One region of the Mesorhizobium sp. NPDC059054 genome, then DNA from elsewhere that is predicted to be linked to it. Evidence: predicted binding sites of a transcription regulator. Region 1 holds the regulator's gene; the other holds the start of a gene.

Region 1 (4,533 bases):
GCTGTCAGTTCGGCTGCGCGGGCGCGATCGACCGGCGCATTCGAGGTCGTATCAGTCATGATATTCCTCCCACGAGCAATTCCAGCAAAAGTGCGCAGCGGTTTTGCGTTCGGAATTGCATAAAAACAAAGAGTTAGAGCGTTCCGCGTTTCCGAGAAGAGCGGAACGCTCTAACCATGCGCCGTTGCCATGGCGTACCACTCTACCGGGACTTGCCAGTTCCGGGGACAGGAACCGTTGCCAAGACCACGGCACTTGGTGCCGTGGTCTCTTACGTTGCCGTAGACGTGCTTAGTCGCAGGCCTTGACGGAACCGGCCTTCACGCCCTGGCAGACGACATCCTTGGAAACCCAGCCGGCATCGATGACGACGTTGAGATTGTCCTTGGTGATCGCGACCGGTGTCAGGAACACCGACTTGACATTGTTTCCGCCTGGGGTGGTGAAGTCGGTGACGTTTGCGATGTCAGCCATCTTCTTGCCATCGGCGAGCTGGGCCGCGATTTCAGCGGCATTCTTGCCGAGGTCGCGGGCATCCTTGAACACCGAGACGGTCTGCGTGCCGAGTGCGATGCGGTTCAGCGCGGCATGATCGCCATCCTGGCCGGAGACTGGAACCGAACCGGCAAGCCCCTGTGCGGCCAGAGCCGCAATGGCGCCACCGGCAGTGCCGTCATTGGCGGCCACCACGGCATCGACCTTGTTGTCGTTGGCGGTCAGGAACTGCTCCATGTTCTTCTGGGCATTCGCCGGCAGCCAGCCGTCCGTATAGGCCTCGCCGACATTCTTGATCTTGCCGGCATCGATCGCCGCCTTCAGCACTTCCATCGCGCCCGAAAACAGGAAATCGGCGTTCGGGTCGGTGCTGGAGCCCTTGATGAAGACATAGTTGCCTTCCGGCTTCGCGTCGAACACACCCTTCGCCTGCAGGCGGCCAACCTCCTTGTTGTCGAAGGTCAGGTAGAAGACGTCCTTGTTTTCGATGAGGCGGTCATAGGCGATGACCGGGATGCCTTCGTCCACGGCCTTCTGCACAGCCGGACCAATGGCTGAAGTGTCCTGCGCAAGGATGACGAGCGCATTGGCGCCTTGCGAGATCAGGCTTTCAACGTCGGTGAGCTGTTTGCCGGGATTCGATTGCGCATCGGCGGAAATGTACTTGTCGCCCGCCGCTTCGATCGCTTTCTTCATGGCGGCTTCGTCGGTCTTCCAGCGCTCCTCCTGGAAGTTGGACCAGGACACGCCGATCACCTTGTCCTTCGCTTCGGCGACAGCCGAAAGCGCAAGTGTCATCGCGGCACCCGCCAGAATGGCGGCCGTGAATTTCCTCATGTTTTCCTCCCCGCGCCCAAGGGCGCGCTTGTATGCGTTGGCCATTGGAGAAGCTTTTTTTCGAGCTTCGAAAAAATAATCGCGCAGCTACGGCTTTCTGTCAACGGATTTCGAGGTGCCCGCATTATTTTTTTCGAAGCACGAAATAATAGTGACTGAAGCGGTATGTTCTGCCACTATCTGTGGAGGAGCGCGCTGTCGTAACAAGGAAAACGAAACAGGGTTTTGCATTCGTTCTCGCGTCGACCTATGCACGAAGGATGCGCTTTCAGAATACCCATGACGGACCGGGCGCAACGACTTCGGCGCTCGCGCAGCCGGACGGGGGGAGGAACGGCAAGGACATGACTGTCGGGATTCGTCACGACGATTTGCGCCGCAGAAACCGCGCAATGGTGCTTGCCGCGGTGCGTCGTTCCGGTCAACCTTCCCGCACCGAAATCACCGCCATCACCGGCCTCAGCCATTCTACCATTTCCGCAATTTCGTCCGATCTCATCGCCGAAGGCATTCTGCGCGAGGGTCGCAGCGAACCGACGGCATCGAAACGTGGCCGCCCCCAGGTGGGATTGCAGCTCGAGCCGAGCGCGGCGGCTGTCCTGACGGTTGTTCTGTCGCTTAACCTTTTGACGGCCGCGGTCATCGACTATGCCGGCAAGGTCCTCGCCGAGGAAACCTGTCGTCTGGATACGCTGTCGCTGCCGCGGGAAGCGTTGATCATCAAATGCGTCGAAATGGTCAGGCGGCGACTTGACGACAAGAGCCTGACCGAACATCGGGTGCTGCGCATCGCCTTCGCCGTTCAGGGCACAGCCGACTCGCATGCGCGCACCATGCTCTGGACGCCGATCACACCGCATGGCGATATCCCTTTCGCCGACATCCTGGAAAAAGCCTTCAGCATTCCCGTCATCGTCGAGAATGACTGCAACATGATGGCGGTCGCCCTGCGCTGGCGCGGCACGGACCGTTACCGTGACGACTTCATTGCCGTTCTGCTCTCGCACGGCATCGGCATGGGTATCGTGCTCAATGGCGAACTGTTCATCGGCACCCAATCGTCCGGCGGTGAATTCGGACACATGATCCACCAGCCGAAAGGCGCGTTGTGCCGTTGCGGTCGTCACGGTTGTGTCGAAGCCTATGCCGGCAATTACGCAATCTGGCGCAATGCCCACGGCCTCGATGAAAACACCGAACCAGCCGCCGACATTCCGGATGACGAGATGCTGTCCTTGGCGGAAAAGGCTCGCGCCGGCGCCGGTCCGGAACGAGATGCCTATGAGCAGGCCGGATCGGCCCTTGGTTACAGTCTCGGTTCGCTTTTTTCCGTCATCGACCCTGCGCCGGTGACTTTCGTCGGGATCGGCGCGACTGCCTTCGACCTGATTGAACCCGCATTGCGGCGCGCTATTGCCGAGACTGCTGGCGGCCAGCATTCCGATTCGATCGTCTTCGCAACCGAACCCAAGGAACAGATCCTGATCCGTGAAGGCTGCGCCATGCGCGCGCTGACCTTCATCGATCAGGAGATCTTCGCGCTGGGCAGTCCGGCGGCATTGGCGCTTCAGGAGAGCTGAGCGCCGCTCCGTCTTTGTTGGAGCATGATCTTTTCCGAAAACCGGTTCCCACTTTTCGGGATCATGCTCTATCAATCCTCGCGGATGGCGTAACCCGAGCCACGGATCGTGCGGATAACGTCCGGCATACGGCCGTTGTTGACCGCCTTGCGCAGGCGGCCGACATGCACGTCCACGGTGCGTTCATCGATATAGATCGTCTCGCCCCAGACATTGTCGAGCAACTGGCTGCGCGAGAAGACCCGACCGGGGTGGCGCATCATGAATTCCAGCAGCCGGAACTCCGTCGGCCCAAGCCGGATCTCGCTCTTCTTGCGGTAGACCCGGTGCGACTCGCGGTCGAGCACGATATCGCCGACCTTGAGCACGGAAGACAACACTTCAGGCTTGGCGCGGCGCAGCAGCGCCTTCACCCGAGCCATGAACTCCGGCATCGAGAATGGTTTGACCAGGTAGTCGTCCGCGCCGGTGGAAAGACCGCGCACACGGTCGCTTTCCTCACCGCGCGCCGTCAGCATGATGACCGGCAGACGCTCGGTCTCCGGCCGCATCCTGAGCCGCCGGCACAGTTCGATGCCAGATACCGCCGGCACCATCCAGTCGAGCACCAGCAGGTCCGGGACGTTCTCCTGAAGCCTGATCTCGGCTTCGTCACCCCTGGCGACCACTTCGACCTGGTAGCCCTCGGATTCCAGATTGTAACGGAGAAGGACGCCCAACGGCTCCTCATCCTCTACCACCATGACGCGCGGCGCGATCATCTTGCCGTCCGTTCCCTGATCAGGCCGCCGGAACGGCAGCAGCCGTCTCGTCGAGCTTCGGCCGATTGGGCGGCAATTGTTCGCCCGTCAGCACGTAGAAGGCGTTTTCGGCGATGTTGGTGACATGGTCGCCGATGCGTTCGAGGTTTTTGGCGCAGAACAGAAGATGCGTACAGGCCGTGATGTTGCGCGGGTCCTCCATCATATAGGTGAGAAGCTCGCGGAAGACGGACGTATATTTCACATCGACGCGCTCATCGTCGGCCCTAAGCTGGGCGAGCCCCTCTGCATCCCCTGCCGCATACTTTTCGACGACGCCATCGACCTGGCCGAGCACCAGTTGCGCCATGGAATCGATCGAATGTGAGAGATCGCGCGGTGTGGCGCCTTGCCCAACCGCTCCGACACGTTTGGCGATGTTCTTGGCCAGATCGCCGATGCGTTCCAGGTCTCCGGCCATGCGGATGGCACCAACCACGGCGCGCAGGTCCTGCGCCATTGGCTGGCGCTTGGCAATCAGCGTGATAGCCCGGTTATCCAGCTCGCGCTGGCGCGCATCCATGATCGCGTCGTCGGAAACGACGCGTTGGGCAAGTCCGTTATCGGACTTGAGCAGCGCCTTGGTCGAGCTCGCGACCATCGAAGAAGCAAGCTCCCCCATGTCGCTGATGAGCCTGCTGACCTGTCCGAGCTCTTCGTCGAACGAAGCGACGGTATGTTCGCCCATAATTGTGTCCTCGCTTTTCCTCGGCAGCCGTCGCTCACTCAGCCGAAGCGGCCGGTGATGTAGTCTTGCGTGCGCTTGTCGTCGGGATTGGTGAACATCTTGTCGGTGGCACCTTCCTCGACCAGGTAGCCGA
Region 2 (4,533 bases), on a different contig from region 1:
CCGACCGTGAGAATGGTCTCGGCCGCGTCGTCCGGGATCTCTACGCCGAACTCTTCCTCGAACGCCATGACAAGCTCAACCGTGTCGAGGCTGTCCGCGCCGAGATCGTCGATGAAGGAGGCCTGCTCCGTCACCTTGTCGGCATCGACGCCCAGATGCTCGATAACGATCTTTTTGACGCGCTCTGCGGTGTCACTCATGTTGGCATCCTTCGTTCTATGATCTGTCTTCGTTAGCGGGCACAATGCCGCTAATCAAGCTGAAAGATAGGCCGGGCTTAAACACAACAATTAAGGCCGGCTTTTGCCCGAACCGCCGGGTTGCGGGCCGCATTACACGAAAACGGCTCGGCATCCAAGGCGCGAGCATCGTTTTTCCAAAGCCGCGACGGGGCGCGGCCGCACGTCAAATCATTGCCATGCCGCCGTTGACGTGAATGGTCTGCCCCGTCACATAGGACGCTTCCTCCGAAGCGAGATAAGCGACAGCGGAGGCTACTTCGCTACCCGTTCCCATACGTTTGGCGGGAATCGCCGCCATGATCGCCTCTTTCTGCTTGTCGTTCAGCTTGTCGGTCATGGCCGATTCGATGAAGCCCGGGGCGACGCAGTTGACGGTGACGTTGCGGGTGGCGATCTCTTGCGCCAGCGATTTGGAAAAGCCGATCATGCCGGCCTTGGAAGCACAATAATTAGCCTGGCCAGGATTGCCGGTGACGCCCACGACAGAGGTGATATTGATGATGCGGCCATAGCGGCGGCGCATCATCGGATGTGTGAGCTCCCGGGTGAGGCGAAAGACGGCGGTCAGGTTGACCTCGATCACGCTGTCCCAGTCGGCATCCGACATTCGCACGAACAGGCCGTCCTTGGTGATGCCGGCGTTGTTGACCAGGATATCGACGCCCTCGAGATCGGCCTCGGCCTTCTGGCCCAGCGCCTTGACCTCGTCCCGATCGGATAGGTTCGCCGGGAACAACTTGACGCGGTCGCCGAGCTCGCCAGCCAGTGTTTCGAGCTTTTCCACACGTGTCCCGTGCAGGCCGACGATCGCGCCCTGGGCATGCAATATCCTGGCGATGGCTTCGCCGATGCCGCCGGTGGCCCCGGTGACGAGCGCCTTGCGGCCAGTCAGATCAAACATGTTTCGTCCCTTTCAAGCACGCCCTTTCACAGGGCGGGGTCATCAGGTTTCTCAGGCCATTGCCGCGACGGCCGCATCGACATCGGCAGGATTGCCGACCGCGGCTACGCCGATATCGCGATTGATGCGACGTGCCAGGCCAGAAAGCACCTTGCCGGCGCCAATCTCGTAGAGGGTGGTGACGCCATTGGCACCGAACCATTCCACGGTCTCGCGCCAGCGCACACGGCCCGTCACCTGCTCGACCAGCCGCGCCGCAATGGTTTCCGGATCACTCGTCGGCGAAACCGAAACGTTGGAGACGACAGGAACGACCGGCGCATTCTTGGTGACACCGGCCAAAGCTTCACGCATAGCTTCGGCGGCTGGCGCCATCAGCGCCGAATGGAATGGTGCCGACACCTGCAGCATCAGCGCTCGCTTGGCGCCTTTCTCGGTACAAAGCCTGGCAGCGAGTTCGACAGCGGCCTTGGCGCCCGATATGACCAATTGACCACCGCCATTGTCATTGGCGACCTGGCAGACAGAACCCTTACCGGCTTCCACACAGGCTGCTTCGACATCCGGCTGCTCAAGACCGATGATCGCAGCCATGGCACCCTCGCCCACCGGTACCGCCGACTGCATGGCGTTGCCGCGAATGCGCAGGAGCCGTGCCGTATCGGCCACCGAGACGAAGCCGGCGGCGGCAAGCGCTGAATATTCGCCGAGCGAATGGCCGGCAACGTAGGCAACCTTGTCTTTCAGCGAGAAGCCACGTGCTTCCAGCGCGCGGACAGCGGCCAGGGAGACTGCCATCAGCGCCGGTTGCGCATTGGCCGTCAATGTCAGCGTCTCCTCTGGTCCATCCCAGATCAAAGCGGACAGTTTTTCGCCGAGCGCCTCGTCGACCTCTTCGAACACGCGCCGGGATTCGGGAAAGGCGTCAGCCAGATCCTTGCCCATGCCGACCGACTGGCTGCCTTGCCCTGGAAAGGTGAACGCGACCGCCATAGAGAGCTCCAATTGCTTGATCTCGCCTGCCCTGTGCGCAAGCCCGACCGACAAGTCAAGCCCGACGCGGCTTTCGCATCCCCTTCCGGACAACACGTCCGCCCACTCGGGACGATCAATCATGATGAAAATCGAACACGATTCGTTTGCTGGCTCTTCTAAATTTCGCCACAGGAGCTAGCTTTTTGTGACATTTGAGTGACAGTTGCGTGACGGGTTTTGCGGTCGGGGGACTGGTGAGTTGGCGAAGGGATGGTCAGGGAGCGGCATGAACGCGCCGAAGCATAAGTATAATACCGCTGCCCCCGGCTTTGAGCCGGGCGAGGAAAGGCGTGCGCTGCGCTATTGCCTGGTAACTCTGGCGGCTTCAGCGGTGTTGGTGTTCGCCATCGAGTTGATCTTCCGTGGCGACCTTGCGGCCACTTTCGGCTTTTTCCTTCAGCCATTCAAGCCGGGCTGGACAACGATCATCCTGTTCACGCTCATCCTGATCGGCCTCGATGCGTTGCTCGGACGCAATCATCAAAGTCTGATGATTTTTGCGCCGCTGACCCTGGCCCTGGCCTTCATTGGCCACCAGAAATCGCGCTATCTCGGTGATCCGCTCTATCCGACCGACTTCCTTTATGCGCGCCAGATCGTCGAACTGATGCCGCTTTTGGTACGCGAGCGGCCCTGGACCGGCGTGGCGCTGGCAACCGGCATTGCCGCGACATTGGCTCTAATGGTGATGCTGTGGCGCAGTTGGCGCCGCCGCACGCCTGCGCTGCGCTACAAAGCGCGGCTGGCGCGCCTGACGGTTGCAATCCCGCTCCTCGCCTTCTTTGTCTCGATCATGGATTACGCGACCTTCTCGTGGACGCGCGACCGCCTGCAGATCATCCCGATGATGTGGGATCAGAAGGAAAACTACAATTCCAACGGCTTCGCGCTCGCTTTTGCCCTCAACGTGCCTATGGCACATGTCGGCGCGCCAGCCGGCTATTCGGAAAAAGCGATTGCAGCCATCGCCAGACCCGAGGCTGGTGCGACGGTGCCGGAGCAGAAACCCGACATCATCATGGTGATGAGCGAATCGTTCTGGGATCCCACCATTCTGCCTGGCGTCTCGATCAAGCCCGACCCGGTCGCAGCCGTGCGCCAGCTTCGTTCGGGCTCGATGCTGTCGCCGGAATTCGGCGGCATGACCGCCAATGTCGAGTTTGAAGCACTGACCGGGTTCTCCAACGCCTTCCTGCCGGCGGGATCGATCCCCTACCAGCAGTATGTGCGCGCGCCGGTACCTTCGCTTGCCACCTTCCTGAAGAGTGAGGGCTATTCCGCCAGGGCATTCCACCCCGGAACCAACTGGTTCTGGAACCGCACGGCAGTTTACACCGATTTCGGCTTCGACGATTTCCAGTCGGAAGAGACCATGCCCTATATGGAAAAGCGTGGGCCGCTCGCTTCCGACAAAGCGATGACTGACAAGCTCATTTCCGCGGCCGATGCATCCGACGAACCATTCTTCTATTTCGCCGTGAGCCTTCAGAATCATGGCCCCTACGAACCCAATCGCTACTTCGACGCCTCTCACACTGTGGAAGCGCCGATCAGCCAGTGGGCAAAGGATTCGCTTCTCTCTTACGCGGAAGGTGCGGCCGATGCCGACCGCAATCTGAAACGCTTGGTTGATTGGGCCGAAAAGCGCGATCGCCCGACCGTGATCGTCTTTTTCGGGGATCACCTGCCGCCGCTGGGGCCGGTCTACGTGGAAACTGGCTTCCTCAAAGACAATGTCGCGCCGCGCAGGGAAGCGCCTGACCAGATGAAGCTGCACCGCGAAACGCCGCTGGTCGTATGGTCAAACCGCACGGGCCTTGCCAAGGATATTGGCTCGGTCAGTCCGGCACTCCTACCCTATCATCTGCTCAAGGCCGCCGGCATCACGCACCCCTATTACACAGGCTTCCTTGGCGAGGTCAGCAAACGATATAGCGCGATCGATCGCAACGTCCTGCTTGCCACAGACAACGAAGCGACCGTCGACTGGGCAAGACAAAAGCAGATCGAGCCGCTGGTACGCGACTATCGTTATCTGCAGTACGACATGATGTTCGGCAAGCGCTGGTCGGCTCGGGATTTCTTCCCCGAGACCATAAATCGGCTGGTCGCCCACACGAGCTGACGAGCATCGACAGCCGGCGATATCGGGCAACAACCCCCGCGCGGACTTGACTTTCCGGAAGCATTCTTTATGTGTCCGGCCAAGTTTTCCGCGTCCGGGTGTTTTCCCCGTGTTCCAGCGGCTCGAACTCCAGACAATTAACGGACGAACACCATGGCCAAAGCCGCGAACATAAAGATCAAGCTTCTGTCGACCGCCGATACCGGCTTCTTCTATGTGACGAGCAAGAA

The links. Region 1 encodes PhoB, which activates phosphate uptake and scavenging genes when phosphate is short. Its sites were predicted from a motif close to TGTCATNNANCTGTCAT; they were not measured.
Region 2: ACFWXH_RS12765 (LTA synthase family protein) is a predicted target of PhoB. The motif match lies at 2,335-2,351, and genes of this name have one in related genera.

The regions. Positions count from the first base shown of each region.
Region 1 is NZ_JBHYHV010000004.1:72,487-77,019, forward strand. It holds gene ACFWXH_RS17565 (sugar ABC transporter permease) at 1-59, opposite strand, end outside; gene xylF (D-xylose ABC transporter substrate-binding protein) at 292-1,332, opposite strand; gene ACFWXH_RS17575 (ROK family protein) at 1,677-2,912, shown strand; gene phoB (phosphate regulon transcriptional regulator PhoB) at 2,984-3,673, opposite strand; gene phoU (phosphate signaling complex protein PhoU) at 3,693-4,400, opposite strand; gene pstB (phosphate ABC transporter ATP-binding protein PstB) at 4,439-4,533, opposite strand, start outside.
Region 2 is NZ_JBHYHV010000002.1:1,039,918-1,044,450, reverse strand. It holds gene ACFWXH_RS12780 (acyl carrier protein) at 1-200, opposite strand, end outside; gene fabG (3-oxoacyl-[acyl-carrier-protein] reductase) at 406-1,143, opposite strand; gene fabD (ACP S-malonyltransferase) at 1,195-2,136, opposite strand; gene ACFWXH_RS12765 (LTA synthase family protein) at 2,405-4,303, shown strand; gene rpmG (50S ribosomal protein L33) at 4,457-4,533, shown strand, end outside.